Regions from separate parts of the Ensifer sp. GW101-20A05 genome, predicted to be linked through region 1. Evidence: predicted binding sites of a transcription regulator. Region 1 holds the regulator's gene; each other region holds the start of a gene.
What was found. The regulator PhoB, encoded in region 1, activates phosphate uptake and scavenging genes when phosphate is short. The targets are predictions, from matches to a motif close to TGTCATNNANCTGTCAT.
Positions count from the first base shown of each region.

Region 2: a site for PhoB is predicted at 5,636-5,652, ahead of AC070A_RS14975 (NAD-glutamate dehydrogenase). Genes of this name have one in related genera too.
Region 3: a site for PhoB is predicted at 6,019-6,035, ahead of AC070A_RS22015 (DUF1045 domain-containing protein). Genes of this name have one in related genera too.
Region 4: a site for PhoB is predicted at 2,114-2,130, ahead of AC070A_RS04165 (DUF1045 domain-containing protein). Genes of this name have one in related genera too.

Region 1 covers NZ_JBWKZT010000003.1:459,321-467,167, reverse strand. Annotated here, with positions in the region: gene AC070A_RS11480 (aspartate aminotransferase family protein) at 1-611, opposite strand, end outside; gene AC070A_RS11475 (GcrA family cell cycle regulator) at 1,032-1,553, shown strand; gene phoB (phosphate regulon transcriptional regulator PhoB) at 1,622-2,305, opposite strand; gene phoU (phosphate signaling complex protein PhoU) at 2,564-3,277, opposite strand; gene pstB (phosphate ABC transporter ATP-binding protein PstB) at 3,320-4,135, opposite strand; gene pstA (phosphate ABC transporter permease PstA) at 4,149-5,471, opposite strand; gene pstC (phosphate ABC transporter permease subunit PstC) at 5,468-6,952, opposite strand; gene AC070A_RS11445 (substrate-binding domain-containing protein) at 7,049-7,847, opposite strand, start outside.
Region 2 covers NZ_JBWKZT010000005.1:106,541-114,387, forward strand. Annotated here, with positions in the region: gene AC070A_RS14970 (MFS transporter) at 1-430, opposite strand, end outside; gene AC070A_RS14975 (NAD-glutamate dehydrogenase) at 617-5,410, opposite strand; gene pdxY (pyridoxal kinase PdxY) at 5,696-6,577, shown strand; gene AC070A_RS14985 (carbonic anhydrase) at 6,708-7,361, shown strand; gene AC070A_RS14990 (lytic murein transglycosylase) at 7,450-7,847, opposite strand, start outside.
Region 3 covers NZ_JBWKZT010000009.1:150,208-158,054, forward strand. Annotated here, with positions in the region: gene hutG (N-formylglutamate deformylase) at 1-403, opposite strand, end outside; gene hutH (histidine ammonia-lyase) at 405-1,940, opposite strand; gene hutI (imidazolonepropionase) at 1,937-3,181, opposite strand; gene phnN (phosphonate metabolism protein/1,5-bisphosphokinase (PRPP-forming) PhnN) at 3,502-4,089, opposite strand; gene AC070A_RS22010 (alpha-D-ribose 1-methylphosphonate 5-triphosphate diphosphatase) at 4,086-5,225, opposite strand; gene AC070A_RS22015 (DUF1045 domain-containing protein) at 5,227-5,934, opposite strand; gene phnE (phosphonate ABC transporter, permease protein PhnE) at 6,062-7,579, opposite strand; gene phnE (phosphonate ABC transporter, permease protein PhnE) at 7,589-7,847, opposite strand, start outside.
Region 4 covers NZ_JBWKZT010000001.1:824,512-832,358, forward strand. Annotated here, with positions in the region: gene uraD (2-oxo-4-hydroxy-4-carboxy-5-ureidoimidazoline decarboxylase) at 1-111, opposite strand, end outside; gene puuE (allantoinase PuuE) at 111-1,040, opposite strand; gene AC070A_RS04165 (DUF1045 domain-containing protein) at 1,168-1,968, opposite strand; gene AC070A_RS04170 (PRC-barrel domain-containing protein) at 2,239-2,628, shown strand; gene AC070A_RS04175 (NAD(P)/FAD-dependent oxidoreductase) at 2,696-3,838, opposite strand; gene mnmC2 (tRNA (5-methylaminomethyl-2-thiouridine)(34)-methyltransferase MnmC2) at 3,878-4,609, shown strand; gene AC070A_RS04185 (trimethylamine methyltransferase family protein) at 4,866-6,452, shown strand; gene AC070A_RS04190 (host attachment protein) at 6,519-6,968, opposite strand; gene AC070A_RS04195 (helix-turn-helix transcriptional regulator) at 7,095-7,769, opposite strand.

The sequences.
Region 1 (7,847 bases):
GCGCGCAGTTCCTGCATGAATTCCTTGGTCGCGGGACGGATGCCGCCCTCGCCCTGGATCGGCTCGATCAGGATCGCGGCGGTCTCCTCGGTGATCGCATTCTTGACGGCCGCGATGTCGCCGAACGGAACCTGGTAGAACCCTGGGGCCTTTGGCCCGAAACCTTCAATGTACTTTTGCTGACCACCGGCGGCGATCGTCGCGATCGTGCGACCGTGGAACGCGCCCTCGAAGGTGATGATGTGAAACTTCTCCGGCTGGCCTTTGGCGAAGTGGTACCGCCGCGCCGTCTTGATCGCGCATTCCAGCGCTTCCGCACCGGAATTGGTGAAGAAGACCCGATCGGCAAAGGTGACGGCCGCCAAGCGGCGTCCAAGACTTTCCTGACCGGGAACTTCGTAAAGGTTGGAAAGGTGCCAGACCTTCTCGGCCTGCGCCTTCAGCGCCTCGACGAGATGCGGATGCGCGTGGCCGAGCGAGTTCACGGCAACGCCGGCGGCGAAGTCGAGATAGCGCGAGCCGTCTTCGGCGATCAGCCAGACGCCCTCTCCTCGCTCGAAACGCAACGGCGCGCGCATGTAGGTATCGTAAAGCGGCGTGGTTGCAGTCATGCGAGGCTCTCCTTACTCCAGTCGGCATCGGTCCCGCTGCTTCATGCGGCCCGATAAAAATCAAAAATGCCGCCTTTCGGCGGCGCAGGCACTATTCCTATTTCGCGCCGCAATGTCAATAAAACCAAGCCTTGCAGTGCAACAGAGAAGCCCGTTTCCCGGCGGCGAAAAAATCGCCCGGAAGGGCTTGCAAAAATGCAACGCCAGCCGAGCAAGTTGGGGAAAACTACGAAATCGATTCGGCGTGAATCCCGGGACTCTTGCCACGGAGTCCGACGGTCAGTACGTTAACATTCAATTACTAGACGCATGCGGCGGACCTAGTCACCAAAAGAGTTATCGCGTTTGCAACCTCGGGATTCAACCGGGGTGCGGTGAGGGATTCTGCCATCCCCAACGCTGAGAACGGAGAGTGCAGAAATGAACTGGACTGACGAGCGGGTGGAGAAACTGAAGAAGCTTTGGTCCGAGGGCCTGAGCGCAAGCCAGATCGCGGCACAGCTCGGCGGCGTCAGCCGTAACGCTGTCATCGGCAAGGTTCATCGCCTGAGCCTTCCAGGCCGTGCCAAAGCCGGCGGCAGCACCACTGCGGCGGCCCGCCCGAAGCGGCCGACCTCGGCGCCGCGCGCTCCGAACTACGCCTCGCGCGTTTCGACCCGCACCGTTGCCCGTCCGTCCGGCGCCACCGTTCTCAAGGAAGAGATCGAAGTCGATCTCGTTGCCGAGCAGGATTTCAGCATCCAGACCGACGTGGTCGTGCCGATGTCGCGCCGCCTCGAGCTAACCCAGCTCACGGAACGCACCTGCAAGTGGCCGATCGGCGACCCGCTGAAGGAAGAGTTCCACTTCTGCGGCAACGATTCCCCGGAAGCTTCGCCCTATTGCAGCTTTCATGCGCGGCTTGCCTACCAGCCGTCCGCCGAGCGCCGTCGGATGCGCTAAGGATCCGCACAGGACCAAAACGAAAGGGGCCGATCGGCCCCTTTTTTATTGACTTCTGTTTGCCCTTCTCAGCTTTCGAGCGAGTAGCCGGCGCCGCGCACGGTGCGGATGACATCAGGCATGGTCGAGAAGTTCAGCGCCTTGCGCAGGCGGCCGACATGCACGTCGACGGTCCGCTCGTCGACATAGATGTCGTGGCCCCAGACGCCGTCCAGCAACTGCGAGCGCGAGAAGACACGGCCCGGAGAGGACATCAGGAACTCCAGCAGGCGGAACTCTGTCGGCCCCAGGCGAACTTCGCGGCTGCGGCGATGGACGCGATGGGTTTCCCGGTCGAGCTCGATGTCGCCGCAGCGCAGCAGCGTCGAGAGAACTTCGGGCTTCGCCCGGCGGAGCATCGCCTTGACGCGGGCCATCAGCTCCGGCGTGGAGAAGGGCTTGACCACATAGTCGTCGGCACCGGTCGCCAGACCGCGAACGCGCTCGCTTTCCTCGCCGCGCGCCGTCAGCATGATAATCGGCAGCCGCTCCGTCTCCGGGCGCTGGCGCAACCTACGGCAAAGCTCGATGCCGGAGACGCCAGGCAACATCCAGTCGAGGATCAGAAGGTCGGGCAGGCGTTCCTGTAGCCGGATCTCCGCCTCGTCACCCCTGAGGATCGTATCGACGTCGAAGCCTTCAGCTTCCAGATTGTAACGCAGCAGGACGCTCAGCGCCTCTTCGTCTTCGACCACGGCGATTTTTGGCAACATCAGGTAACGTCTCCTTACCGCGAGCGCCGCGCGGGTCCAGCGGACCGGCCGGCACTCAGACACTCTAAATCTGGAGCACATCCGCCGTTTTCAAAGGCGGGGCGAAAACCGCATGCTTCAGATACAGGAATTCGGGGCCGCGACCGAAGCCGCGACCGGATGATATTCATGGGGCATGCATTGCGAACGGCGCGTTTAACGCCAGAGCGGGATGAGGAAAAGTGTATGCGGTTGTCCCCCGCATCCCGCTCCAACCTTCTAGTCGTTGACCGAGCCCAACGTCGACGTGTTGTCATCCTTCGGGCGCTCGCCCTCCGGCTGGGCACCCGTCGCCATGTAATAGATCGTCTCGGCGATGTTGGTCGCGTGGTCGCCGATACGCTCGATGTTCTTGGCACAGAACAGAAGATGCGTGCAGGGCGTGATGTTGCGCGGATCTTCCATCATGTAGGTGAGCAACTCGCGGAACAGCGAGGTGTAGATCGCGTCGATCTCCTCGTCGCGCTCACGAATGCTGTTGGCCTTTTCCGGCGAACGCGACGCATAGACGTCGAGCACTTCCTTGAGCTGCACCAGAGCGAGCTCGGCGAGGTGCTCGAGACCGCGGGCGAGCTTGCGCGGGATGCCCGAACCGGCAACCGCGATCACGCGTTTGGCAGTGTTCTTGCCGAGGTCGCCGACACGCTCCAGGTCGGAGGCGATGCGGATCGACCCCATGATCTCGCGAAGGTCGGCGGCGACCGGCTGGCGCTTGGCGATCGTGACGATCGCCTTCTCGCCGATCTGACGCTCGGCATCATCGAGAACAGTGTCGTCCGAGATTACCTTTTGCGCCAGCGCCAGGTCGGAATTGACCAGAGCGCGGACGGATTCGGCGACCATCTGCTCGGCGAGACCGCCCATTTCCGAGATGCGGCGCGTCAGGTACTTCAGTTCTTCGTCATAGGCGGACATGATATGCATGGACATGATCGTCGATCCTTACGGGAGTGACTGTTGCAGCCGTGATTGGCCTCAGCCGAAGCGGCCCATGATGTAATCCTGGGTGCGCTGGTCATCCGGATTGGTGAACATCTTGTCGGTGTCGTTCTCCTCGACGAGATTGCCGAGGTGGAACATGGCGGTGCGCTGCGACACGCGGGCGGCCTGCTGCATCGAGTGGGTCACGATGACGATCGTGAAGTTCGTGCGCAGTTCATGGATGAGTTCCTCGACCTTGGCGGTCGCGATCGGGTCGAGTGCCGAGCAGGGCTCGTCCATGAGGATGACTTCCGGGCTGACGGCAACAGCGCGTGCGATGCAAAGGCGCTGCTGCTGACCACCGGAGAGGCCGGTGCCCGGCTCCTGCAGGCGGTCCTTCACCTCGTTCCACAAACCTGCCTTCTGCAGGCTGGTTTCGACGACCTCGTCAAAATCCGCCTTGGTGCGGGCAAGCCCGTGGATGCGCGGACCGTAGGCGACGTTGTCGTAGATCGACTTCGGGAACGGGTTCGGCTTCTGGAACACCATGCCGACGCGGGCGCGCAGCTCGACCACGTCAATGGTCGGGTCGTAGATGTCGTCCTCATCGAGCGTGATCTTGCCGGTGACGCGGCAGTTCTCGATGGTGTCGTTCATGCGGTTCAGCGTGCGCAGGAAGGTCGACTTGCCGCAGCCCGACGGACCGATCAGCGCCGTTACCGTGTTCTCGCGGATGTTGAGGTTGACGTCGAAAAGCGCCCGCTTCTCGCCGTAGTAGACCGACACATCCTTGCCGATCATCTTGAAGGGAACCGTGTTCATTTTCTGATCCAAGGCTTTCTCGACCGCTGCTTCTGACATGATGTTCATAGTAATTACCTCACTACCAACGGCGCTCAAAGCGACGTCGCAACAGAATGGCGCCAAGGTTCATGACGACGAGGAAGATGAGAAGAATGATGATCGCGCCGGAGGTGCGCTCGACGAAGGCGCGTTCCGCCTCGTTGGCCCACATGTAGATCTGCACCGGCAGCGCTGTCGACGGCTCCATCGGCGAACCGGGATAGTCGACGACGAAGGCGACCATGCCGATCAACAGCAACGGCGCGGTTTCGCCAAGCGCGTGGGCCAGGCCGATGATCGTACCGGTCAGAATGCCCGGCATGGCCAGCGGCAGAACGTGGTGGAAGATGGTCTGCATCTTCGAGGCACCGAGACCGAGCGCCGCCGAGCGGATGGACGGCGGGACCGCCTTCAAGGCCGCGCGGGTGGCGATGATGATCGTCGGCAGGGTCATCAGCGTCAGCACGAAACCGCCGACGACCGCTGCCGAACGCGGCATGCCGGCAAAGTTGATGAAGACGGCGAGACCCAACAAACCGTAGACGATCGACGGAACGGCCGCGAGGTTGTTGATGTTGACCTCGATCAGGTCGGTGAGCCGGTTCTTCGGAGCGAACTCTTCGAGATAGATCGAGGCGGCAACGCCGATCGGCAACGACAGCACGAGCACGATCAGCATCATGTAGAACGAGCCAAGGGCGGCAACGCCGACGCCCGCCGCTTCAGGACGGCTGGAGGCGCCGAAGGTGAAGATGCCGGTGTTGAAGCTCTTCTTCAGGACGCCGGCGCTTGCGAGCTCGTTCATCCAGGTGACCTGCTGGTCCTTGACCTTGCGCTTGCTCTCTTCGACCTTGAGGTCGATCTGGCCCTTGTTGGCGGAGTCGATGTTGGCTTCGGCCAACAGCGTGACCGGAATGGTCTTGCCGACGATGGACGGATCCGCCACGACCATGTCGCGCAAGAGCGTACGGGAGCTCGCAGAAACCATGTCGGTCGCCTGCTTGACCAGCGGCCGTTTGGTCGCATCGATGCCGAGCTGCTTGACGAGCGCATCACGCACCAGCAGCGGATAGTTGGCGGTCATCAGTACCTTGCTGTCGGTCGTGCGTTCGCCGTTGGGGTCGATGACCTTTTCGGTGAATTCGATCGGCAGCGTGATCGTCGTCTGCTGGAACGCGGTGTAGCCGTTGGAAATGACGGTCCACAGCAGCAGCGCCAGGAAGAAGAGACCGGTGCTGATTGCCGCAATGCCGTAGGCGCGGAACCGGCGCTCGGCGGCATAGCGACGCTTGATGCCGATATCGCGCTTTGCGGATTCAGGACGGGCGGAGATCCGGACGGTCGGGGAAGCGATGTCGGTCATTCGTACTGTTCCCGGTATTTGCGCACGATGTAGAGCGCGTAAATGTTGAGGCCGAGCGTGATGACAAAGAGCGTGATGCCCAGCGCGAAGGCCACCAGCGTCTGCGGCGAGGTGAACTCGAGGTCGCCCGTCAACTGGTTGACGATCTTCACGGTCACCGTCGTCATCGGCTCGAAGGGATTGATCTGCATGCGGGCCGCGACACCGGCTGCCAGCACGACGATCATCGTCTCGCCGACGGCACGCGATGCGGTCAGAAGCAGCGCGCCGACAATGCCGGGAAGTGCTGCCGGGAGAATAACCTTCTTGACCGTTTCCGAGCGGGTGGCACCGAGACCGAGCGAGCCGTCACGCAATGCGCGCGGCACCTGGGTGATGATGTCGTCCGAGAGCGACGACACGAACGGGATCAGCATGATGCCCATGACGATGCCTGCGGTGACCACGCTCTGCGCCTGGATGAAGTTCTGGTAATTGCCGGTGGCAAGGCCGTTCAGCTGCGCCGAGATATCACGCAGGAACGGACCAACGGTCACGAGAGCGAAGAAACCGTAGACGATGGTCGGGATGCCGGCGAGCACTTCGAGCAGCGGCTTTGCGGTCGAACGCAAGCGCGGGCTTGCATACTCCGCCATGTAGATGGCTGCGAAGAGGCCGATCGGCACCGCAAAGAGCATCGCGACGAAGGCGATGTAGAGCGTGCCGGTGAGAAGCGGGACCAGGCCGAACTGACCGGAGGCGCCACCGCTGCCGGCAGCAGCGAAGCGCGGATCCCAGACCGTGCCGAAGAAGAATTCGAACGGCGAGACCATGGTGAAGAAGCGGCCGGCTTCCGACAGCATCGAGGCGACGATGCCGACCGTCGTCAGGATGGCGATGGAAGACGCGACGATCAGCGAGCCGAGAATGACCCGCTCGACCTGGTTGCGTGCACGGAAGCGGGTCGCGATGTTGCGGATGGCGTAGATGCCGCCGGCAATCGCGATCAACAGTACGGCCGCGGTCATCAGCCAGCGGTTGGCGGCGGCCATCGCGTTGAAATGCTGGGCGACGGTGACCATGTAGGGCTCGCCTTCGCCGGCCAGGGCGACGCCCTTGGCTGCGAGCGTCGAGCGGAGATTGGCGGCACCGCTTTGAAGTGCCGCAACCTCCTCGCCGCTCAGGCGCAGCAGACCACCGGCAACGGACTTGACCTGGCCGAGCGCGAGCTGAACCGCGGCGGTCCCCTGGCTCTGGACGGTGTCCGGCAGGGCCGCGCGCGTGCTCCCGTCAATATAGATAGGAGCGGCAATCAGCCAGGTGCCGAGAACGAGCGCCGCCGGCAGCATCGCCCAGATAGCGACGTAGCTGCCGTGATAGCCCGGCAAGGAATGAAGGTTGGAGAGCTTGCCGCCAGCCTGCGCCAGCGAACGTGCGCGACCGGCAAAATAGGCAATGAAACCAATAACAATAATTAGCAAAAGAAGGAGCGAGGTACTCATCCGCACGTCTCCCCGGTATCGCCCGCCATGGGCCGCCGGCAAATCGAATGAAGGCATGCCCCGGCGCGAAGGATATCGCGCCGGGGCTTGTCGTTATCAGAGCATGTTGCCGGCTGCGAAAGCCTTGCGGATTTCTTCGCGCTCGGCGTCCGGAGCAGCAACCAGGCCGTACTCGGCGAGCGGGCTGTCCGGGCCGATCATCTGGTCGTTGATGAAGAACTCAACATATTCCTTGAGGCCCGGGATAACGCCAAGGTGTGCCTTCTTGACGTAGAAGAACAGCGGGCGGGAAACCGGATACTCGCCGGAAGCGATCGTTTCGGTCGACGGTACGATGCCGTTGACGGTCGCGACCTTCAGCTTGTCGGCGTTGTTTTCGTAGAAGGACAGGCCGAAGACACCGATGCCGTTCTTGTTGGCAGCGATACGGGCGAGCGTCTCGGTGTAGTCGCCGTCGATGTCGACAGCCATGCCGTCCTTGCGGACCGCGACGCACTTGCTGTGCTGCTGCTTTTCATCGGTAACGGCAGCCTTGATGACGTCAACGGCGCCGGCGTTCTTGCAGCCTGCAGCCAGGATCTTCTCTTCGAAGACTTCGCGGGTGCCGTGCTTTTCGCCCGGGATGAAGGCGGCGATTTCAACTTCCGGAAGGGCGGAGTTGACTTCCGACCACTTCTTGTAAGGGTTGGCAACGAGCTTGCCGTCGACGACGACTTCAGCAGCGAGAGCCTTGTAGAGGTCTTCCGGCTTCAGGGCGAGGTCGGCATTGCCGGCGTCGGTCGCGAAGACGATACCGTCATAGCCGATCTTGACTTCCTGGATTTCGGTCACGCCAGCGGCCTTGCAGGCCTCGACTTCGCTGTCCTTGATCTTGCGCGAGGAGTTCGCGACGTCG
Region 2 (7,847 bases), on a different contig from region 1:
CGAGGCGCGGCATCATCGAATCGTTGAAGACGATCGAGAACTCGGCCGCGATGCTTGCGAGGATCATGAAGATCGCCGGGTAGAGGATGGGCGAGCCGGGTGCCGCGAACCAGAGCATGGCGAGTGATGCGATCTTGATGACCGCAAAGAAGGCGATCCAGGGTTTGCGCGGCCCCGTCGCATCGGCGATCGAGCCAAGTACCGGTGAAAGCACGGCGATAATGATGCCGGAAACCGTCAGCGTATAGCCCCACATCGCCTGGCCGACGGCGTGATCCTCCGTCAGGCGCGAGACGAAGTAGGGGCCGAAGATGAAGGTGGTGATGACCGTGAAGAAGGGTTGCGCCGCCCAGTCGAACAGCATCCAGCCAGCGATGCCCGCGCGCGACGCCCGCGGTTGTTCCTCAGTCCTCTCGGCCGAAATCTGCAAGGTCCCCTCCCGAAACGACTGCGCCGCGCGTCCTCTCGAACGCGCGGCGCAGCCTATCTTCAATCCCACCGATTCCAAAAGGTCCAGAGCAGGATGCGGACGAAAAAACTGCCCGCATCTGCGTTTGTCCCGTTCAGGCGGGCCGGTTCCATCCAACCCGCGCCGATCGGTACGGGATAAAATGCCTTACTTCGCCCTACCGCGTGCGAGGTCATTGAGGAGACCTGCAGCAACGGTGATCTTGGCGAGCGTCGTTTCGCCCTTCTCGGTCAGGAGCCGCAGCTGGCCGGTCGCCTGGGCGACTCGGACGCGTTCGCTCTCTTCCCAGGCGGCTACCGGATTGCGGTCCTTCTTCTGCTCGCGCAGCGCTGCCGCGGTGATATCCCGCCGCGCTGCGGCGATATCGGATACGGCCCGCGACAGAGCCATTGCCTCGAACTGCTCCGTTGCCGGAACACGATCGGACGCCGCAAGCAGGCGGTTGATCCGAAGCGTGTCGGTGACGGCGAAGTAGCCCTGGGCCGTGCGGCTCAGCGTTTCGCCGGTTTCAGCGGCAATCTGCATGATCTCGGGCACGAGCGTCATCAACGCCAGTTCCGAAATCTCCTCGGCGAGCTTGGCGGGTACCCCGCCCTCGACGAAGGCAGCCGTCTTCAACCGGGCCTCTTCGGCGCTCTCGCCGGAGACGGCGGTCCGCATGGTAGCGCGCAGCTTCTGCAGGCCGTCGCCGAGACGCGATACGGCTTCGGAGACCGAGCCGGTCGCCGCGTGGGTACGCAACGCCCGCTCGGTGACGAGTGTGAAGATGCGACCGACTTCCTGGTAGAGGATGTTCTGCAGGCCGCCGCCGATCTTGTTGTCGAGTGCGTCGATCTCGTCATAGATCCGCGGCAGGTCGAAGCCGTCGAGCGCCAGCACAGCGGCCTTGACGACGTCGGCCGAGAGGAAGCCGGTGGCATCCGTCAGCGTCGAGACGAAGGCCGGGCCACCGCGGTTGATGACTTCGTTGGCGAGGATCGTCGCGATGATTTCGCGGCGCAGGCGATGGCCGTGAATGTCGCCGGCATAGGTCTTGCGCATCTTGCCCGGGAAGTAGCGCTCCAGCGTTGCCGTGAAGTACGGATCGTCGGGCAGTTCGCTCGCAATCAGTTCATCGAAGAGAACGAGCTTGGAGTAGGAAAGCAACACGCCGATTTCCGCGCGGGTCAACGGCTTGCCTGCCTGGTAGCGCTCGGTCATCGCCTGGTCGGTCGGCAGCGTCTCGACCTTGCGGTTGAGATGGCCGTCGGCCTCGAGGCGCGTCATGAGCCGGCCAAGCGTCGTGCGGTTGCCGAGCCCTTGCATCGCGGTCAGCGAGATCGCCAGCGATTGCTCGTAGTTGTTGCGCAGCACCAGATGGCCCACTTCCTCGGTCATCGAGGCGAGCAGCGTATTGCGCTTCGGGCGGGTCAGGCGACCATCGCGCATGGCCGAAGCAAGCGCGATCTTGATGTTGACCTCGACGTCGGAGGAGTTGACGCCGGCCGAGTTGTCGATGGCGTCCGAGTTGCAGCGGCCGCCATTGAGGCCGAAGCCGATGCGGCCCTTCTGGGTAACGCCCAGGTTAGCGCCCTCGCCGATGACGCGGGCGCGGACCTCTTCGGCCGTCACACGGATGGCATCGTTGGCGCGGTCGCCGACTTCCGCATCCGTTTCGTTGCTGCCGCGGATGTAGGTGCCGATGCCGCCGAACCATAGCAGATCGACCTGGTTCTTCAGGATCGCATTCATTATCTCGAAGGGCGTTGCCTTCTGCTTGTCGAGGCCGATGGCGGCCATCGCCTGAGGCGTGAGCGTCACCGACTTTTCGGCACGCGAGATGATCATCGCGCCCTCGGACAGCGTCTTGCGGTCATAGTCCTGCCAGCTCGAACGCGGCAGAGCGAACATGCGCGTGCGCTCGGCGAACGAGGCATCGATATCCGGCGACGGATCGATGAAGATGTCGCGGTGGTCGAAGGCCGCGATCAGGCGGATCTTCTCCGAGAGCAGCATGCCGTTGCCGAAGACGTCACCGGACATGTCGCCGACGCCGGCAACGGTGAAGGGCGTCGTCTGGATGTCGATGTCCATCTCGCGGAAGTGCCGCTTGACGGTCTCCCAGGCGCCGCGGGCGGTGATGCCCATCTTCTTGTGGTCGTAGCCGGCGGAGCCGCCCGAGGCGAAGGCGTCGTCAAGCCAGAAGCCCGCTTCCTGCGCCAGGCCGTTGGCCGTGTCGGAGAAGGTCGCAGTGCCCTTGTCGGCGGCAACGACGAAATAGGGGTCGTCACCATCGCGGCGCAGCGTATCGGCGGGCGGCACGATATCCTGGCCGACGATGTTGTCAGTCACCGAAAGCAGAGTGCGGATGTAGGTCTTGTAGGCTTCGGTACCGGCCCTGAAGACCTCGTCACGGGTGCCGCCGACGGGGAGTTGCTTCGGATAGAAGCCGCCCTTGGCGCCAACCGGTACGATGACGGCGTTCTTGACCTGCTGCGCCTTGACGAGGCCAAGCACTTCCGTGCGGTAGTCCTGGGCGCGGTCCGACCAGCGCAGGCCGCCACGGGCGACCTTGCCGAAGCGCAGGTGCACGCCCTCGACCTCGGTGCCGTAGACGAAGATTTCGCGGAACGGACGCGGTTCCGGCAGGCCGTCGAGCTGCTTCGGGTCAAGCTTGAAGGCGAGAACCGCGCGCGGCTTGCCGTCGGCGCCATGCTGGAAGTAGTTGGTCCGGAGCGTCGCTTCGATCGCGTTGACGTAGCGGCGCAGGATGCGATCCTCGTCGAGGCTCGGAACGGCAGACAGCGCGTCCTCGATCGCGGAAAGCAGGGCGCTGCACTTCTTTGCACGCGGCTTTTCCTCGAGCTTCGGATCCATCCGGGTCACGAACAGCTTGAAGATATCGGCTGCGATCGCCGGATACTTGTTCAGCGTGTCGGCGATATAGCCCTGCGAATAGGTGATGCCGGCCTGGCGCAGATAGCGGGAATAGGCGCGCAGCACCGTGACTTCGCGGGCATTGAGGCCCGCAAGCAGGATCAGCCGGTTGAAGTTGTCGTCCTCGATCGTGCCGTTCCAGGCGGCGAGGAAGGCTTCCTCCAGCGCCGCACCCGACTTTTCGAGATTGAGCGCAAGGCCGTCGCGATGGATCAGCTCCATGTCGTGCAGCACGACGCGGTGCTTGTCCTCGCCGTGCCTGCCGACATTGAGGTCGTAGGTCTGTTCGCTGATGACCCGGAAGCCGAGGTTTTCCAGCAGCGGCACGCGGCGCGACAGCGACACGGGCTCGCCGGCATGGAAGATCTTCAGCTCGGCCGTGTCAGGACGGTTGACCGGGCGGTTATAGTTGTAGAACGAGATCCGGATCGGATCTTCCGCCTTGCAGGCGGCAATGTCTGCAAGGTCGGCATAGGCTTCCGCCGGCGTGAAGAACGACTGGTAGGCGCCGTCGACATCAAGCTCGATGCCGTCCTTACGGGCGAGAAGGTCGAACCGATCGATCCAGCGCGTGACGATGCCGCGAACGGCCTCTTCAAGCTTGGCCTGCGGAATGCGCGGGGTCTTGCCGCTGGTGCGGCCTATGATGAAGTGGACGCGCGCCAGACCGCCTTCGGGGAAGGCCGGGTAATAGGCCGAAACGCGGCCGTCATAGGCGGTCTTCAGGTAGTCGCCGATCTTTTCGCGTACGTCGGAATCATATTGTTCGCGCGGCACGAAGACGATGACCGAGACAAAGCGGTCGAAATGGTCGATGCGCGGCAGGACGCGGATGCGCGGCCGGTCGCCCAACTCGTTGATCTGTTCGCAGAAGGCGGCGAGCAGACCGACATCGATCTGGAAGAGGTCGTCGCGCGGATAGGATTCGAGCGTGTTGTCCAGCATCTTGCCGGAGTGGCTCTGCGGGTCGTAGCCGAAATGGTCGACGATCTTCTCGATCTTGTGGCGCAGCAACGGGATTTCAGCCGCCTGGCGGGTATAGGCCGAGGAAGTGAACAGGCCGACAATGCGCAACTCGCCGGCGACATTGCCGTCGGCATCGAAGCGCTTGATGCCGATATAGTCCATATAGGCGCGGCGATGGACGACCGATTTCACGTTGGCCTTGGTGACGATCAGGAAATCGGGGCCGTCGAGGAAGGCGAGGATTTCCGGCGTGGTCAGTACTGCGTCCTTGCCCTGGCGCAGAACGCGCACGTCGGGGTTGGAGAGGATGCCGAGGCCCCTGCCCTTGCCGCGCTCGACCGTCGCCTTTCCGCCCTTGCCCGAGTAGGTATACTCGCGCATGCCGATAAAGGTGAAGTTGTTGTCGCGCAGCCAGCGAAGGAAGGCGAGCGCCTCATCACGGTCGCTTTTCTTGCGCGAGGCGTTGTAGGCCTCGAGTTCCTGCACGGCCTGGTCGAGCAGCGCCGTCATCGCCGGCCAGTCGTGTACCGTCTGGTGTACCTGCTCCAGCACGTCGCGGATGCGGTTGCTGAGCTGCTCGGCTTCGACGGGCGCCAGCTTCGTCAAGTGGATCTGGATGTGGCTGACGCGGTGCGCCGGATCGCTTGCCTCTTCCGGATCGAAGAGTTTTACCGGCTTGCCCGGTTCCTTGACCAGGATGGGATGGATCGCAAGGTGGATATCGCGGTGCGTGCTGGTGATTTCCCCCATGACCGAATCATAGAGGAACGGCATGTTGTGTTCGGTGATCGCGATGATCGAAACCTCGGTGCCACCCGGCGCGACGCCGGCGACGGTTTCGACCGAAACTTGCGGCTTGCCGCCATCCCAGCGGGCGAGTTCACGATGCGCATGGGCTGCAATCAGCGCCAGCATGTCCGCCGAATAAAGATCGAGGTCATCGTTGCTGGCCCCACCGAAGAGGCTCTCCGGCGCCAGCGCGTCGACGCCCAGTTTGATGGCGGCCGCCTTTGCTGCGTCGATGTGTCTGTCCCGCTTCGGATTGTATTTCACGCCCATGAAGTCTCTCCCACTCATGATAGGCCAAACCCTATCAGAACCATGGCTAATGGCGACCGCTATTTACGCCGATTTCGGCAAAATCGAGCCGAAAATTGGAGAATTTCACGTGAAAACAGCTTAAATCCATTTAAATCGAAGGCAATTTCGCGAAAATTGCTCGAAAATCGATGAAAAAGCACGAAAACGCCGGCGGCTTCCACCGGACCTATCTGCCATCGCCTGTTGACAGGGCGGTGACAGTCGGGTGATCAGAGTTTGTAGACCGAAGGATTGGACTCGTCGATGCCCGAAATGCCCTCCCTGCCCGGCGCCGTCATCGTCATCTCGAGCCATGTCGTGCGTGGCAAGGTCGGCAACCGGGCCGCGGTGTTCGCGTTGGAGACGCTGGGGCATCCGGTCTGGGCACTGCCGACGGTCATTCTTCCCTGGCATCCCGGACACGGGCGCTCGACCCGCGTCACCATTTCAGACGCGGATTTCCAGTCGATGATCGACGATCTCATTGCCGCGCCCTGGGTCGGGGAGGTGCGCGCCGTGCTTTCGGGCTATCTCGGATCGCCCGGTCAGGCCGAAGGCGTTGTGCGGTTGGTGACGACTCTCAGGGAACGTAATCCCAAGCTGATCTACGCCTGCGATCCCGTCATTGGCGACGCCGGCGGGCTCTATGTTCCGGAGGCGACCGCGACGGCCATCCGCGACCAGCTGCTGCCGCTCGCCAACCTGGCGACGCCGAACCGCTTCGAGCTCGCCTGGCTCGCCGGCGCGACGCTGGAGACCAATACGGCGATCCTCGATGCCGCCCTCGGCCTCGGTCCGGCCCGCGTGCTGGTGACCTCAGCGGTGCCGATGATGAGCGGCGGTACCGGCAATCTCTTCCTTTCGGGCAATCACGCGCTGCTCGCCGAACATCGGCTCGTCGAGAACCCGCCGAATGGCACCGGAGACTTGCTGACTGCCCTGTTTCTCGCGCGGCTTCTCGAAGGACTATCGGAAGAGCGCGCATTGCAGATGGCGACCGCAAGCGTGTTCGAGATCATCGCGCGGAGCGTCAAACGCGGTGCCGACGAGTTGACGATCGAGCAGGACGCTTCGAGCCTTTCGACGCCGATGGCGATGGTGCAGATGCGCCGCCTGGTGCATCCGAATCAGATGCGGCGCAAATAGAAGAAACTGTTCATGGGCAGCAGCCCTTGTCGCATCGTGGATTGAACTTTAGGTCATGATGATATTCATGGCGGGGCGTGATGCGGGCGGAAGTCCGCTCATCCCGCTCGAAGCAGCAGCGGAGTAATCGATGGACAAGCAGCAACAGCGTTTTCCGGACCACCTTCTGAACGGCTACCACAACTTCATGAATGGCCGCTTCAGCGAACAGCAGAAGCGCTACAAGGTGCTGGCGGAAACCGGCCAGAAGCCGAGGACGATGGTTGTTGCCTGTTGCGATTCGCGGGCGGCGCCGGAAACGATCTTCGACAGCGGGCCGGGTGAACTCTTCGTCGTGCGCAACGTCGCCAATCTCATGCCGCCCTATGAGCCGGACGGCCATTACCATTCGACGTCGGCCGCGCTTGAGTTCGCCGTGCAGTCGCTCCGCGTCAGCGACATCGTCGTGATGGGGCATGGCCGCTGCGGCGGTATCAAGGCGGTGCTCGATCCTGATGCCGAGCCCTTGTCGCCGGGCGATTTCATCGGTCGCTGGATGAACCTCCTGAAGCCGGCCGCCGAGCAGATCCAAAGCAACGACGTCATGACCCAGGCGGAGCGGCAGCGTGCGCTCGAGCGGGTCTCGATCCGCAACTCGCTTGCCAACCTGCGCACCTTCCCTTGTGTTCAGATCCTCGAAGCCAAGGGCAAGCTGCATCTGCACGGCGCCTGGTTCGACATCTCGACCGGCGAGCTTTGGATCATGGATCCCGCGACCGGCGACTTCTCCCGCCCGGGCATGTAACCAGCAAAAAAGCCCGAATCGACGATCCGGGCTTTGCAATCTTCCGAAAGGCATCGTGCATCCGGAGAGATGCGCGAATTGGGTTCGATCAGAGGCCGTCGATCTCGGCGCCGATGATGGCGATTGCCTGCTGGTAGACGGTTGCCGCGTTCCAGCCCTGGATCGCGCCGAAATTCGCCTGGCCTTGTTGATAGCCGGCACCCGGCTGCCAGCCGTGACCGCGCAGGAAGTTGGCGGTCGAGGCCAGCGCGTCGGCCTTGGAGCGAACCATGTCGATGTGGCCGTTGCCGTCGCCATCGACGCCGTATTTCAGGACGTTGGCCGGCAGGAACTGGGTCTGCCCTATCTCGCCGTGGGCCGCACCGCGCGCATCGGGGCTCAGGTCACCGCGCTGTACAAGCTGCAGGGCGGCATAGAGCTGGTCGGTGAAATAGTCCGAGCGGCGGCAGTCATAGGCGAGCGTCGAAACCGCCGAGAGCGTATGCT
Region 3 (7,847 bases), on a different contig from region 1:
TGACGCGCTCGATCTCGGCGGCAAGCGCCGCATGATAGGGCGCGTGGAACGTCCGGAGGCGTTCGGCGATATCGGCTTCGGTTGGTGCCTCTCCATCCTTCCAGATCGGCTTGCCGTCGAAATCCGTTTCCGGGATCAGGCCGGTCGTGTTCTGGCCGGGGTAGAGGCTGACGCCCGCGGGATCGCGGTTGGCGTCGATCACGTAGCGGTGGAAGGTGGCGCGAACGACGGTCACCTCCGGCAGCAGGCCGCCATAGAGCTGGTGGATATGCCAATCGGTATCGGCAAGGATTCGTCCGTTGTCGTTCAGCCGGTCCCAGATCGCAGCCGGCACGTCAGTGCCGGTGTGCGGAAATCCGAGGATGACCGGGGAGTTTCCCCTTTTGACTTCGAAGACCGCCATCTTAACCCTCCAGGCCAGGCAGGATGCCGGCGGAGATCGCGGCGTTCAGGCGGCCGGAGGCGACGAGATCGCCGGCGGCCTTGAGGTCGTTGGCCATGTAGCGATCTTCCTCGATCGTCAGAGAGACGGCGCGAAGTGCCGCGGCTGCCTTCTGCAGCTCGGGGCTCGTCTTCAGCGGCGCGCGGAACTCGACGCCCTGGACCGCGGTCAGGGCTTCGATGCCGACGATCGAGAACAGGTTTTCGGTCATCTGCAGCAGGCGGCGGGCGCCGTGGCAGGCCATCGAGACGTGGTCTTCCTGGTTGGCCGAAGTCGGTGTCGAGTCGACCGAGGCCGGGTGCGAGAGCTGTTTGTTCTCCGACATCAGCGCAGCGGAGGTGACCTCGGCGATCATCAGGCCGGAGTTGAGGCCCGGCTTTTTCGCAAGGAAGGCCGGCAGGCCGTAGGAAAGGGCAGGGTCGACGAGCAGCGCGATGCGGCGCTGCGAGATCGCGCCGATCTCGCAGACGGCGAGCGCGATCTGGTCGGCGGCAAACGCAACCGGTTCGGCGTGGAAGTTGCCGCCGGAGACGACGGAATTGTCCGAAAGGACCAGCGGGTTATCGGTGACGGCGTTCGCTTCGATCTCGAGCACGCGCGCGACCGAGCGCAGGAGATCGAGGCAGGCGCCATCGACCTGCGGCTGGCAGCGGATGCAATAGGGGTCCTGTACGCGCTCGTCGCCTTCGATATGGCTTTCGCGGATCGCGGAGCCGGCAAGCAAAGTGCGCAATGTGGCGGCCGTATCGATCTGGCCGCGATGACCACGCAGCTTGTGGATGTCGGGGTGGAAGGGGGCGGACGAACCCATGGCGGCGTCGGTCGACATAGCGCCGGTGATCAGTGCTGCCTGCGCGGCGCGGTGGGCGCGGAAGAGACCGGCAAGCGCCAGCGCCGTCGAGGTCTGGGTGCCGTTGATCAGAGCCAGGCCCTCCTTAGCGGCAAGGATCACCGGTTTGAGGCCGGCAGCAGCGAGCGCCTCGGCGCCGGACATGCGGCGCCCTTCGAAGAAGGCTTCGCCATGGCCCATCATCACGGCTGCCATATGGGCGAGCGGTGCGAGGTCGCCGGAAGCACCAACCGAGCCCTTCTCGGGAATGACCGGGACTACGCCCTTTTCGAGCATGGCTTCGATCAGACGCACGAGTTCGAGGCGGACGCCGGAGGCGCCGCGACCGAGCGAGACGAGCTTCAGCGACAGGATGAGGCGCACGACGTTTTCTGCGAGCGGCTCGCCGACGCCACAGCAATGCGACAGGATCAGATTGCGCTGCAGCGTTGCGACATCGGCGCTGTCGATCTTGATCGAGGCGAGTTTGCCGAAGCCGGTGTTGATGCCGTAGACCGGGGCATTGCCGGCGACGATTTCGGCGATGCGGCCGGCCGCCTTCTTGATTCCGGCGTCAAAGGACGGGTCGAGACGAGCCGGCTCGCCGGTCCAGTAGATGGTTTCGAGGTCGCGAAGGGGCACGGAGCCCGGGTGTAGAATGATGGTCATTGACCGATCCTTTGCCCTCTGAAGATACGTTCATGAAGTGGGTTGAAGCCGATGCGGTAGACGAGCTCGGCGGGATCCTCGATGTTCCAGAGCGCGAGATCGGCCGACTTGCCGACCTCGATGGTTCCGGTGTCCGCAAGCAGGCCGAGGGCGCGCGCGGCTTCGCGCGTTGTGCCGGCCAGGCATTCGGCTACCGTCAGCCGGAAGAACGTCGCCGACATGTTCATGGTGAGAAGCAGCGAGGTCAGCGGCGAAGTGCCGGGGTTGCAATCGGTGGCGATCGCGATCCGTGCGCCGGCGTCGCGCAGCGCCTGAACCGGCGGCAGGCGCTCTTCGCGGAGTGCATAGAACGCACCGGGGAGCAGGACGGCAACCGTGCCTGATTTGGCAAGGGCTGCGGCGCCTTCGGCGTCGAGATATTCGAGATGGTCGGCCGAGAGCGCACCATAGGTTGCCGCGAGCTTGGCGCCGCCGAGATTGGAAAGCTGTTCTGCGTGCAGCTTGACCGGCAGGCCCAGTGCCTTGGCGCGGTCGAAGACACGGGCGATCTCGGCGGTCGAGAAGGCAATGCCCTCGCAGAAACCGTCGACCGCATCGACCAGCCCTTCGGCGTGCGCCGCATCGAGGCCGGGCAGGACGACGTCGGTGATGTAGTCGCCGTTGCGGCCCTTGTAGTCTGCCGGCGTCGCATGCGCGGCGAGGTAGCTGGTGACGACGCGGACCGGGCGGAGCGTTTCGAGCTTGCGCGCGGCGCGCAGCATATTGAGCTCAGCCGTCACATTGAGCCCGTAACCGGACTTGATTTCGACCGTCGAAACACCTTCGGAAAGAAGCGTGTCGAGCCGTGGCAGAGCGCTTTCTACGAGTTGGTTGACGCTCAGCGCATTGGTCGCCTTCACCGAGGAAACGATGCCACCGCCGGCCCGTGCGATCTCTTCATATGTGGCGCCTTCGAGCCGCATCTGGAACTCGCGGGCGCGGTTGCCGCCGTGCACGAGATGCGTATGGCAATCGATCAGAGCCGGCGCCATCACGCGGCCTTCGCAGTCAACCGTTTCGAGGCGGCCTGCGAGGTTGGCCGGCAGATCGCGATCGGGACCCGCAAAAGCGATCCGCCCATCGACGACAGCAACGGCCGCATTCTCGACAAGCCCAAGTCCTTCGGCGGCTTCGCTCAGCGTCACAAGGCGCGTGTTGCGCCAAACGCCGGATGCCTGCTTGCGGGTCGAGATATCGTTCATGAGGTCGCCTCCACTGGATATAATGTATATACATATTAATTCGCTCCACAAGAGGAAAATCGTGTGGCGGGAGGAAAAGGACAGGGCGGAAAGGCTAAGAAAAGAGGCGCGGCGTTGTTCAAAAATATGAGCAAGCGGCTTCAACAAATTGATTCTGTGAGCAACTTCTGTGCGATGTGCTTCCGAAGTGCGAGAACGCAAAAAAAGCCCCGAAACCGGAATTTCGGGGCTCGTGTCAATCGATCGTCAGAAAAGATATCCGGCCGAGAGCCCTGCCATGTCGATTCGAGAGGCGAAGCCGACGGTACCGCTCGCCCCCGTCAGGCGGCGTGGTCCGCCTTGATGCGCAATCGTTCCACCAGGTCGACGAAGCGGGTGCCGGCGATGTCGAGCCTGCCGCTATTATCGATGACGCTCACGCCGGGCCCCGACGTGACATCGGGGGCCTGGCGGCTCAGCCGTCGCAGGACTTCTTCCTCGCTCTCGCGGCCGCGTTCTGCAAGCCGCTTGGCCAGAACCGGTGCCTCGGCGGTGATGACGACGACGGCGATGTCGCCAAACGCTTCCCGGAACGCCGGCAGGGCGCCGCGGCTGCCGTTGACGATAGCGGTCATGCCGTTCCGCACATTTTCGAGCACCACGGAGGGGATGCCGTATTTGAGGCCATGCGCGTCCCAGAAGACGGCGAAGGCGCCGTCCTTCTGCATGTCGACGAATTCGTCTTCGGACACGCTTTCATGCACCTCGCCGCCGGCATCCGACGGACGGGTGATGACACGCCGGACGAAATGCACGTCGTGACAGTCGGCAAAATGCCGGGCGGCAAAGCCCATGACGCTGTCCTTGCCGGCACCGCTCGGTCCGACAACGACGACGAGTGCGCCTGCACCCTGTTCGCTCGCGCTCATGCGACACGCCGTCCTTCGCGCCAGACGGAGCGCACGACCGGAATGCCTTGCCTGCGGTGGACGCGGGCGATGTCGGCGCGCAGGCCGACTGCGACGCGGCCGCGGTCGTCAAGGCCGACGGTACGGGCCGGTGTCGAGGTCACCATCGCGATCGCCTTCGGCAGGTCGATGGCTTCGACTTCGTCGGAAAGAACGAAGGGCGCGTGGATCAGGCTGAAGGGCACATAGTCCGACGACAGCACGTCGAGCACGCCACATTCCGCCAGGTCGCGGGCGGCGATGTTGCCGGAGTGCGACTTGCCGCGAACGATGTTCGGCGCGCCCATGAGCACGCTCAGGCCCGCGCGGTGCGACGCTTCGGCGGCTTCGAAGCTTGTCGGGAATTCGGCAAGCTTGATGCCGAAGCCGACCGATTCTTCGACGTGGTCGACGGTCGCGTCGTCATGGCTGGCAATCGTGATGCCGCGGGCCGCGCAGGCCTCAGCCAGCGCAGTGCGGTGCGGGCCGGCATATTTCGCCGAAAGCGCCTGCTGACGCTCGACGAAGCGGGCGAATTCCGCGTCGGAAAGGCCGCGCTTGGATTTGTAGTAGAGCGTGTACTGGTCCATCGTCTGGAACTGACGCTGGCCGGGCGCGTGGTCCATCAGCGAGACGAGCTTGACCTGTGGGTCGTTCCGGAAGTCCTCGTAGTGATCGAGCACGTCGGAGGTGGAGACCTCGCAGCGCAGGTGGATCAAGTGGTCGGCGCGCAGCCGACCTTCTTCCTTGGCCTGCGCCAGCGCGTCGGCCATGCTGCGCATCTCGCCCTTCTGGAAGCCGCCATCTTCGTCGGAGCCGAGCCGAAGGCAGTCGAAGACCGTGGTGATGCCCGAGGTGACGACCTGCGCGTCATGCGCCTGGATCGCCGCGATCTTCAGCCAGCGCACGCCCGGGCGCGGCGAATAGTGGGCCTCGAGGTGATCGGTGTGCAGTTCAATGAGGCCCGGAATGAGGTAGTCGCCTTCGAAGTCCTCGCCGCTGGCGACCGTCCCCGCGGAGATATCGGCAATCTTGCCGTCGCGGATCAGCACCGAACCGTCGAGGATACTGTCCTCAAGGACGATGCGGGCGTTGGTCAAAACCTGTTCTTTGCTCATCTCATGCGATCTTTCGTTGGGTGTCGCTGCCGAGCGGCAGCAGGGAGCGGACAGTAAAGGGGGCGCCGCGCTCCGGTTCGACGAAGAGCGCGACTGACGTTACGTGAAGTGGCTTGCCGATGTGCTCGGCAAAGGTGGTTTCGAGCGCCGAGCTCATGATGCCGCTGGTTTCGGCAGGGACCGGTCCGGTCAAAGTCAGATGGAACTGAAATTCTTCGAATACATAGGGATAGCCCCATTCCCTCAGGTAACGCCTCTGGCGTTCCGGGAGGCTCTGCGGCTTGCGCCGGGCGAAGTCCATCTCCGACAGAGGCGCACGGAACGGGTCGAAGCGGTGAACGGCATCTTCGGCCAGATCCTGCAGTTCGGCAGAGGGAGCGGACGGCACCAGGGCAAAAAAAGGACCGAGCTGGTGCAGGACGATTTCAGGGATTTCGAAGGGATCGAGGTCAGCGGCGAAGCATTCGAAGATGCTGAGGAGTTCGTCTTCGTCGCGGCCCTCGGCAAGCTCGAAGGGTGCCTTCAGCGTTCCGTGAAAACCGTAGCGTCGCGGGTCTGCTGTCAGTGTGCGTTGCGTCGCTTCGTCGATCCCGGCGATCGTCGGAAGAGCAAGATCCTGGCCGGTAAAGGCGTCACGGCCAAGCCAACGGGACGCGGTCTGCGACAGCCGGTCGTCCGCCGGCGGCGCGAAGTAGATTGCATAACGCACGGTCTTCACTTTCTTGTAGCGACCGGCCCGCCGGGGAGGCGGGTCGATTGTTTGCGGGATGCGATGCGCAGCTAGCCGATTTCCATGACAACATCATGATGGCGGACGCGCAAATGCTTGGCTGTCGTCAATGTGCCCTGCGACCCATCAGGCGTGAACGGCACGCGTTCGAGATGCTGTCGAAAATAAAGACAACCAGCAAGATCAGAAGCACCATGTAGGCGACATTTTCCCAATCGGAATTGGTGCGCATTGCTTCCCAGAGCTTGAGACCGATACCGCCCGCGCCGACGGCGCCGATGATCGTCGCCGAACGGGTGTTCGATTCCCAGAAATAAAGCGCCTGGCTCGCAAAGACCGGCAACACCTGCGGCAGCACGCCGAAGCGCTGTACGGCAAGCGGCGCAGCACCCACCGACTTGACGCCTTCGCGCTGCTTGTCGTCGATGTTTTCCAGCGCCTCGGAATAGAGCTTCCCGAGCGTGCCGGTGTCGGTGAAGAAGATCGCCGAGATACCGGCAAGCGGTCCGGGGCCGAAGGCGCGGGTAAAAAACAGCGCCCAGATAAACATGTCCACCGATCGCAGGAAGTCGAAGAAGCGCTTGACCAATTGGTTGGTCATGAAGCTCGGCGTAATGTTGCGCGCCGCGAGGAAGCAGAGCGGGAAGGCGATCAGCGATGCAAAGAGTGTGCCGACGAAGGCCATGACGACGGTCTGCAGGAGCTTCGTCCAGACATCCAGATGCTGCCACTCGGCGTTGTAGAGGATGTTGTTCCAGGCAAGCGAAAGGTTCGAGCGGGCCGGATCGATGCGCTCGCCGGATATGATGAGCGAGGCGACCTCGCCGTAGCTCTTGCCGAAGAAGGGCGAGTTGGTGTCGAAGAGGAAGTTCGCCCAGCCGAAGAAGCGATTGCGGATAGAAACCTCGTCACCTTCGACTTCGGCCCAGCCGGTGGCGCCGAATGCAAGCACGATCTTCTCGCCTGGACGCTTCTGCGTCGCCCAGGTGGGCAGCGTGCCCTGCGGCATCACCCTGTCGGCGCCATCGACGGCCATCACCAGGGTCTCGCCTCCATGGGTCGCCTTGACCAGGCTGTCGGCGATCTCGATCCTGGTTGAGCGGTCATAGGTCACGACGACTCGGGTCAGGACTTCTTCCGTGCGGGTTTCGACGCGGTTTTGAGCTTCGGCCGTGGTGGTGCCGCCGAGTGCTGAACCGGGCGTCATGAAGCTGAAGGACGAGCTTGCCTTCGGCTTTGCCGCCTGCGTCGTCGACGCCGGAATTTCCACGCGGCGCGTCACCGTCTCCTTGTCGAGTTCCACCCAATCCGGATCGGGATTGGGCCCGAGCGGCGAATTGCGCTGATAGTTGAGGCTCATTGTCCGGTCGGAGGCGATGTGGATCTCGGGCCGCACCTCGTAGGAGACCCAGTCGGCGAGATAAGTGCCGGCGATACCCCAGTTGGCGTTGCCAAGCACCTGACCGATCGAGAAGAACCACCAGCTGAAGATGAGATAGACGACAATGCCGCCGGCGATCGTTGCCGTGCGTACACGCTTGGAGGTCGAGGATTTCAGGAGCTCGGGATGGCGGGCCGCGATCGCGTCCATCTCCATCGGGCTCAGTCGTGTGGTCGTGGTCATAGCGCGCACCTACTGGGCAAGCTGGAAGGCCTGTTCGCCGACGAGGCGACGGCGAAGCCAGGCGGAAAACTGGTCGACGGCGAAAATGGTCGCGAACAGCAGGATGACGATCGCAAGCGTTTTCGCCTGGTGGCCCTGGCCGATCGAAAGGCGCAGCAGCTCGCCGATGCCGCCGCCACCAACGGCGCCGATGATGGTCGAGGCGCGCACGTTGATTTCGAGGCGCAGCAGGAAGTAGCTGGTGAAGTTGGGCAGCACCTGCGGCACC
Region 4 (7,847 bases), on a different contig from region 1:
GCCCGCCATCAGACCCGCCGCCGCGGCGCGATCGAAGGCGCGTTCGGCCACCCAGGGCGAATGCTCGAACACGCCGCCGAAACGGGCGACGAAGGCGTCGCGGTCGGACATCAGTGCGCCCCTTCCGGCTTGTGGTGCTGGTACCAGTGGTTGGCGATGTCGATGCGCCTGGGCACCCAGACCTTATCGTGCGACATCACGTAATCGATGAACCGGGCAAGGGCTGCGGCGCGGCCAGGGCGGCCGACAAGCCGGCAGTGCAGGCCGATATTCATCATCTTGGCATCGCCCTGGCGGCCTTCCTCATAGAGCACGTCGAAGCTGTCCTTGAGATAGGTGAAGAACTGGTCGCCGGAGTTGAAGCCCTGGTTGGTGGCAAAACGCATGTCGTTGGCATCGAGCGTATAGGGGATGATGAGATGCGGCTTGTCGGCCGGCAGCCCCGGCACCCAATAGGGCAGTTCGTCGGCGTAGCTGTCGCAGGAATAGAGGAAGCCGCCCTCCTCCAGCACCAGCTTCAGCGTGTTGGCCGAAGGCTTGCCCTGGTAGATGCCGAGCGGGCGCTCGCCGGTCAGCTCCGTATGCAGACGGACGACTTCGCGGATATGCTCGCGCTCGACCTCCTCCGGGAAGTCCTTGTATTCCAGCCAGCGCAACCCGTGGCTGGCTATTTCCCATCCGGCTTCCTTCATGGCCGCAACCGCTTCCGGATTGCGCGCCATGGCGAGCGTCACGCCGTAGACCGTCAGCGGAACGTTACGGCTCGTGAACATGCGCCACAGCCGCCAGAAACCGGAGCGCGCGCCATATTCGTAGATCGATTCCATGTTGAGATTGCGCTGACCCTGCCAGGGCTGCGCGCCGACGATCTCGGACAGCAGACATTCGGACGCCGCGTCGCCATCGAGAATGCAGCTCTCGCCGCCCTCCTCGTAGTTCAGCACGAACTGCACGGCAATGCGCGCATCGCCCGGCCAGTTTGCCTTCGGCGGATTGCGGCCGTAGCCAACGAGGTCGCGCGGATACTTAGTCTCAGACATCAAATCACCCTTCGATTTTTCCAGAACGGTATCACCGCCGACCGGATTGTCGATACCGAAATCTGCCCGCGAAGGGTCGCTGGGCGGCAAGCTCGGAATGAGACGAAGGCTGAATTCTGCGCTCTCGTTAGCGATGCGCCATCAATGCCGCGACGATGAGCGGCAAGGGCCGGATCGATCCCGAACCAACAGAGGGATCGGCGGCAACGCGTTTGGCGCGTTCGGCGCGCGCATTCGTAGAGATCTTGCCGAGCGGGTGCTGCGAATGCACACGCAGGGGCGCGCCGGTCTCCTGCTCGACGAAGAGGGCAAGACTGCCGATGGCAAGCGGCGTCGCCAGGTACGGCTCGAACAGCTCGCGAAGCGGCGCCTCGACCTGGCGTATCGCGTCCGACGCGAGCGGGCCAGTCAACATCATGTGGAAGCGGTACTCGTCCATCACATGAGGATCGCCCCAGCGGTGCAAATTGGAAAACTGCGGTGCGGTCAGCCGATCCGGATCGGAGCGCTCGATCTCGTCTTCGCTGAGCGGCGCACGAAAAGCATCGAACTCCTGAACGATATTGGCTGCCAGCAGATGCATCGCGGTGCTCGGGACCTGCGGCATCAGACCGAAGCACCGGCCGATGCGGGCGACCTCCAGGCGATCGATTTCGAACGGTGTCTGCGCGCCGGCAAAATGCATGAGCGCCTTCAGGAGTTGTGATTCCGTCATATCCGGATGCAGACGAAACGGCGACATCATCACCGCATGGAAACCGAAGCGGCGCGGTACGGCCGTATGGTAGGCGATGTCGGCAGAACTCAGGCCCGCAACCGAAGGCAGTTCCGTCGGTTCGCCGGAATAGACGTTGCGCCCAAGCCAGCTTGCGGCGACCGCGGAAAGCGGGTCGGCCATCGGCGGCGTAAAACAAATGGCGTAGCGCATGTCTGGCTCCGGTTATCCGTGTCGAGCGGGACGAGGAAAAGTGCCTGCGGTTTTCCGCCCCGCTCCAATGAGATCGATCACGCTTATGAGTATCGATCCGACCCGGGATCTTCGTGATCTATTGGCCGCGTCTTAGGTGATTTGCGTGACAGATTGACGAAGTGGATCGTGCAAAACCACGCGATCCCACCGGTTTGCGCACCAGATTTTCGGAACCATCCGGCCCAACGGCCGTTCACTCAAGGTAACAATCAAGGATGGAGAAGAAGCGTGAGCTATCACAACGCAAACCTGCAGGATGCCCGGATCAAGGAAACCCATGACCTGATCGCGAGCGACAAGGTTGAAGGCACGAAGGTCTATGGCTCCGACAACAAGCACATCGGCTCGATCGAGCGCGTGATCATCGAAAAACGCAGCGGTCGCGTTGCCTACGCCGTGCTCGGTTTCGGCGGCTTCCTTGGCCTTGGCGAAGACCACTATCCGCTGCCCTGGGCGAAGTTGACCTATGACGAAAACCTCGGCGGCTATCGCACCGACGTTACGCGCGATCAGGTCGAGCGCGCGCCGAAATATCGCGGCAACGAGGAATACGACTGGAACGAGGAAAACGGCCGTCGCGTCTACGACTACTACGGCGTGCCACCCTACTGGATGTAAGGTCGAACTTTCGAATGTCCGAATATGTGAGGCTCCGCCTGCGGCGGGGCCCTTCCCATGCCCAAGCCTAGAGATGCTTCTCGCGAAGCGCCGCGATGTGGTTCCGGCACAGGAAGGAATCCGGCAGATCGAGCGTCGGGAGACCGGCGATCTCGTCGACAACGAAGCGCGCCAACCGATGCGCAATCCCGAAGCTCACCTTGAAGCCGCCGGTCAGCACGGAAATGTTCGAATGATCAGGGTACCGCCCGACCATGGGTTCGCGCCCCGCCGACTTTGGCCTGAGCCCGGCCCAGCGCTCGACCACCTCCGCATCCGCCAGACACGGCGCCAGCAACGTGGCGCGCCGAAGGAGATCGTCAAGCTGTTCATCCGTGGACAGTGGATCGGTAAAGCTGTTCTCGCTGGTACTGCCGATCGCCACATGGCCATCGTCATGAGCGATGATGTAGACGCCATCGGTGAAAATAACCGGCAGGTCCGGATCGACATCCGCCTTCAAGAGCGCGGCCTGGCCCTTGACCGCAGTGCCGCTCGTCGCTTTCAGCGGCCCCGACACGGCATCGATCAGCGGGAAACTGCCGATGCCGGCAGCGATGATGCAATGGTCGAAGCTGAGGCGGTTGCCATCGTCACGCTCGGCCCTGCCGTGCGCCGGAAGGATGGCGCGCACGCCCGAGACTTCATCGATCTGAACATTCTGGCACTGCAACAAGGCGGCACGCAGGGCTGACAGCGTGCGGCGCGGCGACACCCGCGCGGCCAGCGTATCGAAAACGACGCCGTGCGCCGTTGCCTCCGTGCCTGGCCAACCCTCCGGGCCGCCCTCCTGGACATGCCAGAAGAATTGCCGGTCGCCCGCGCGCCATTGCTGTCGCGCGTCCTGCTCATGCCGGAGCGCAATGTCGCGTAAGTGCGGCTTGGCGAGCGGCATCAGCCGCCCGGTGCGGCGATAGCCGGTCGACACCCCCGCCTCGGCTTCGAGTTGCGCGATCTCCTGTTCGAGCGACACCAGCGCTTCGAACTGGAATTGTTTCTTGGCGTTCCAGCGGTCGGGCATATGCGGCATGAGCGCGCCCAGCAGGCCGCCGCTCGCGCCGGCACCGATGGCCTGTTGCTCGACGAGCCGCACAATCATGCCCTTGCGCGCGGCGGAAAGGGCGGCCCACAGCCCCATGATGCCGCCGCCGACGACCAAAAGCTCGCTCATCGATTGACCTTCTCCGGCCGGCGGATTATCGCCTTTGCCATGACAGGACCAGCAGACCCGATCGACCCGCCAGCGCACCAAAACCTTGATTGGCACGAGGGCGATATGCCCTATTCCCGGGAGTTTGGCGATCACTTTTATTGCCGCACCGATGGGCGGCTGGAATGCGGTCACGTCTTCCTTTCGGGCAACGGCCTGCCGGATCGCTGGGTCGGTACGGGCACCTTCCGCATCGGCGAACTGGGCTTCGGCACTGGGCTCAATTTCTGCGAGACATGGTGCCAGTGGAAGGCAACCGCTGGAGCCGGCGACCGCCTGCAGTTCGTCTCGTTCGAGCGGTTTCCCATGGCCGCCGACGAGATTTCCCGTGCGCTCAGCCACTGGCCGGAAATCGATGCGGAACGGCTGGTCCTGGTCTCCCGCTGGCCGGCAGACCCCGACGGTGACGTCCGCATCGACTTTGGCGACGGCGTCACCCTCACGGTCGTCTGCGGTCCAGCGCTCGAAGGTGTCGCCCGCACCGAACATCCGTTCGACGCCTGGTATCTCGACGGTTTCGCCCCCTCGCGCAATCCCGACATGTGGTCGGAAGAGCTGATGCGGCACGTCTTCGAAAAAACCGCGCCCAGCGGTAGCTTCGCGACCTATGCGGCCGCCGGTTTCGTCCGCCGCAATCTTCAGGCCGCCGGCTTCGTCGTCGAAAAACGCAAGGGTTTCGCCGGTAAGCGCGAGATGCTGCGGGGCGACCGCCCCTACTGCATGTCTCCTTAAATCGGCCTCGATTTAAGGAGACAAAGACATGCAGAAAATCAAAGTGCTACAGCGACCTTTGCGCGTCTGATAAGACGCGCGGCGCTGTAGGCGCTCCCCCCGATTTCAACGTGTCTTGAACGGTTGCGCCATCGCACTGCGAAAATGCGTCAGCGGGAACGATTTACTCCACAAGAGAACTGAACTGTCGCAAATGGCGGGCCATCGCGCCTGCGGATCTGCGACACAACCCCATCGGCAACACGGTGGGTCCTTCATGAACGACGATCAGTTTCCCGATGCAGCAACCGGTGATGCGGCCTCGACCCCGCTGGAGCGGCGACGCAGGCCAGGCGGCCGCGGCGCCGAGCGGTCCCGCAAGTCCGCGGGCGGAAAATACCTCAATCTTGTCAATACGCTGGCGAAGTCCACGGTGCTTTCGGAAGATGCGCTCGAAGCGATCCATGACGCGTCGCTGACCATCCTCGAAGAGATCGGCATGGACATCATCCTGCCGGAAGCACGCGACCGGATGAAGGCCGCAGGCGCCGATGTGACGCCCGGCACCGACCGGGTGCGCTTCGACCGCGGGCTGATCATGGACATGATCGCCTCCGTGCCTCCGGCCTTCACGATGCATGCCCGCAACCCCGCGCGCAACGTCGCGATCGGCGGCAACAATCTCGTCTTCGTCCAGATCGCCAGCGCGCCCTTCGTCGCCGATCGTGACGGCGGTCGCCGCACCGGCAACCACGAAGACTTCCGCAAGCTGGTGAAACTCGCACAGTCCTACGACATCGTGCACACGACCGGCGGCTATCCGGTCGAGCCGGTCGATCTGCATGCCTCAGTCCGCCACCTCGACTGCCTCTCCGATATGGTAAAGCTCACCGACAAGGTGTTCCACGCCTATTCGCTTGGGCAGCAGCGCAACACCGACGGCATCGAGATCGCCCGCATCGGCCGCGGCATCTCCATGGAGCAGATGGAACGCGAGCCTTCGCTGTTCACCATCATCAACACCTCCTCTCCGCTCCGCCTCGACGGACCGATGCTGCAGGGCATCATCGAGATGTCCTCGCGCAATCAGGTGGTGGTGGTCACGCCCTTTACATTGGCCGGCGCGATGGCACCGGTGACGATCGCCGGCGCACTGGTTCAGCAGAACGCCGAGGCACTGTGCGGCATCGCCTTCACCCAGATGGTCAGGCGCGGCGCACCCGTCATGTATGGCGGTTTCACCTCGAACGTCGACATGAAGACCGGCGCACCCGCCTTCGGCACGCCGGAATACATGAAGGCGGTGGTCGCCGGCGGCCAGCTCGCCCGCCGCTACAACATCCCCTACCGCACCTCGAACACCAATGCCGCCAACACGCTCGACGCGCAAGCCGCCTACGAGTCCGCCATGTCGCTCTGGGCGCTGACGCAGGGCGGCGGCAACTTCGTCATGCACGCGGCCGGCTGGACCGAGGGCGGGCTCACGGCCTCCTTCGAGAAGTTCATTCTCGACGTCGACATGCTGCAGATGGTGGCGGAATATTTGACGCCGCTCGATGTCAGCGAGGATGCCCTCGGCCTCGACGCCGTGCGCGGCGTCGGCCCCGGCGGCCATTACTTCGGGACGCTGCACACGCTGCAGCGCTACGAGACCGCCTTCTATTCGCCTATCCTGTCCGACTGGCGCAACTTCGAGACCTGGACAGAAGCCGGACGGCCGACCACCTACGATCATGCCAACCGGATCTTCAAGCAGAAGCTCAACGAATATGAGCGCCCGCCGCTCGATCCGGCGATCGAAGAGGAACTTGATGCCTTTGTCGCCAGACGCAAGGCAGAGGGCGGCGTCCCGACGGACTTCTGACGGAGCGCCGCGTTGGCTGATTGCACGAGCAGCCGCTAGTATGGAGGCGAGCCCTACAAGCCGGGCTCAGGGAAAGACGGCAGCCCGCGCCGTGGCGATCAATTGCTCCGTCGTTGCAGCGACACAATTGCGGTCAATCTCAGCGACCGTCCGCTCCCTCACATGCGCGGAGAGCTGTTTTCTGAAATCGCCGAGCGTCCTTGGGGCGGCGCAGATCACCAGGCTGTCGAAAGCGTGGTCGGCCGCGTAACTTTCCAGCCTTTCAGCAACGTCGGCGACGAAGCGCTGCTGCTCCTCGCGAACGGGATCGCTCTTGTATTCCATGGCGGAGCGGCCGTGCCCGTCGGACGAGTGCGCTCTGCCCGGCTTATCCGCCATGATGTCCTGAACGCGTTTCGGTTCGGTGTGAAAGGTTTCCTCGTCCGGCCGCTGGCGTTCCTCCTTCAACAGGTTCACGCCCTTGACGATGCGCGCGGTGTTGCCGTCCGCGACCAGTATCCATGTCCGGTTCTGCACGATTGTCTCCCAGTGAAAGGTGTTGATCGTGGCGGGCCGAAAAGGCCCTGGAAGGAAACGCGCGAGGCTCGGTTCGGTTCCATCAAAACGCCGCTCAGCAGCAATTGTTTCGGCCTGTAACGGCGGTTACATCCGCGCGACATAGGCCTCGAAGCTGCGCTCCGCTGTCACCTCGTAACGCTCGCGCTCGACGTGAACGGAGCTGATCCTGTCGACGCGAAAATCGCGGAAATCCGACCTCAGCTCGCACCAGCCCGTCAGCAGCCAGAAGTGGCCGAAGACGCTGAGACCGAGCGGCCAGATGATCCGCTCGGAGTGCTCGTTCTTGAGGCTGTCATAGCTGAGGCGAAGCTTGCGCCGCTCCGCGATCGCCTGGCGCAGATCGCCCAGCAGTGCCGGCGGTTCCGGCTGGAGCGCCGAGCGGAAGGCGCGAAGTGGCGCCGCCATCAGCCGCTGCCGGTGTTCGGGAGGCAAGCCGTGGGCGATCTTCTCCATCGCCTCGCGCGCCGATCGAGCAAGTCGCCCGTCGCCCAGCATCTGCACGGCCCTGGCACCGAAGGCGAGCGCTTCGAGCTGCTCGAAGGTGAAGGCGAGCGGCGGCGCATCGAAGGCCCCGCGCAGCAGATAGCCGACACCACGCTCGCCATCGATTGGCGCACCGGAAGCGATCAGATGCTCCATGTCGCGATAGATCGTCCGCTGCGCGACCTCCATCTTCTCGGCGATCTCCCGCGCCGTCATCGCCCGGCCGGTCGCGCGCAGGAGCTGGATAATGCGAAACAGCCGGTCGGCGGGTCTCATCCGTGGTCTCCCTTCGCCATTCTCTCCCACGTTTGAAAGGGCTATAGCGACCGTCCGGCAGGCACAAGCATGCCGGTG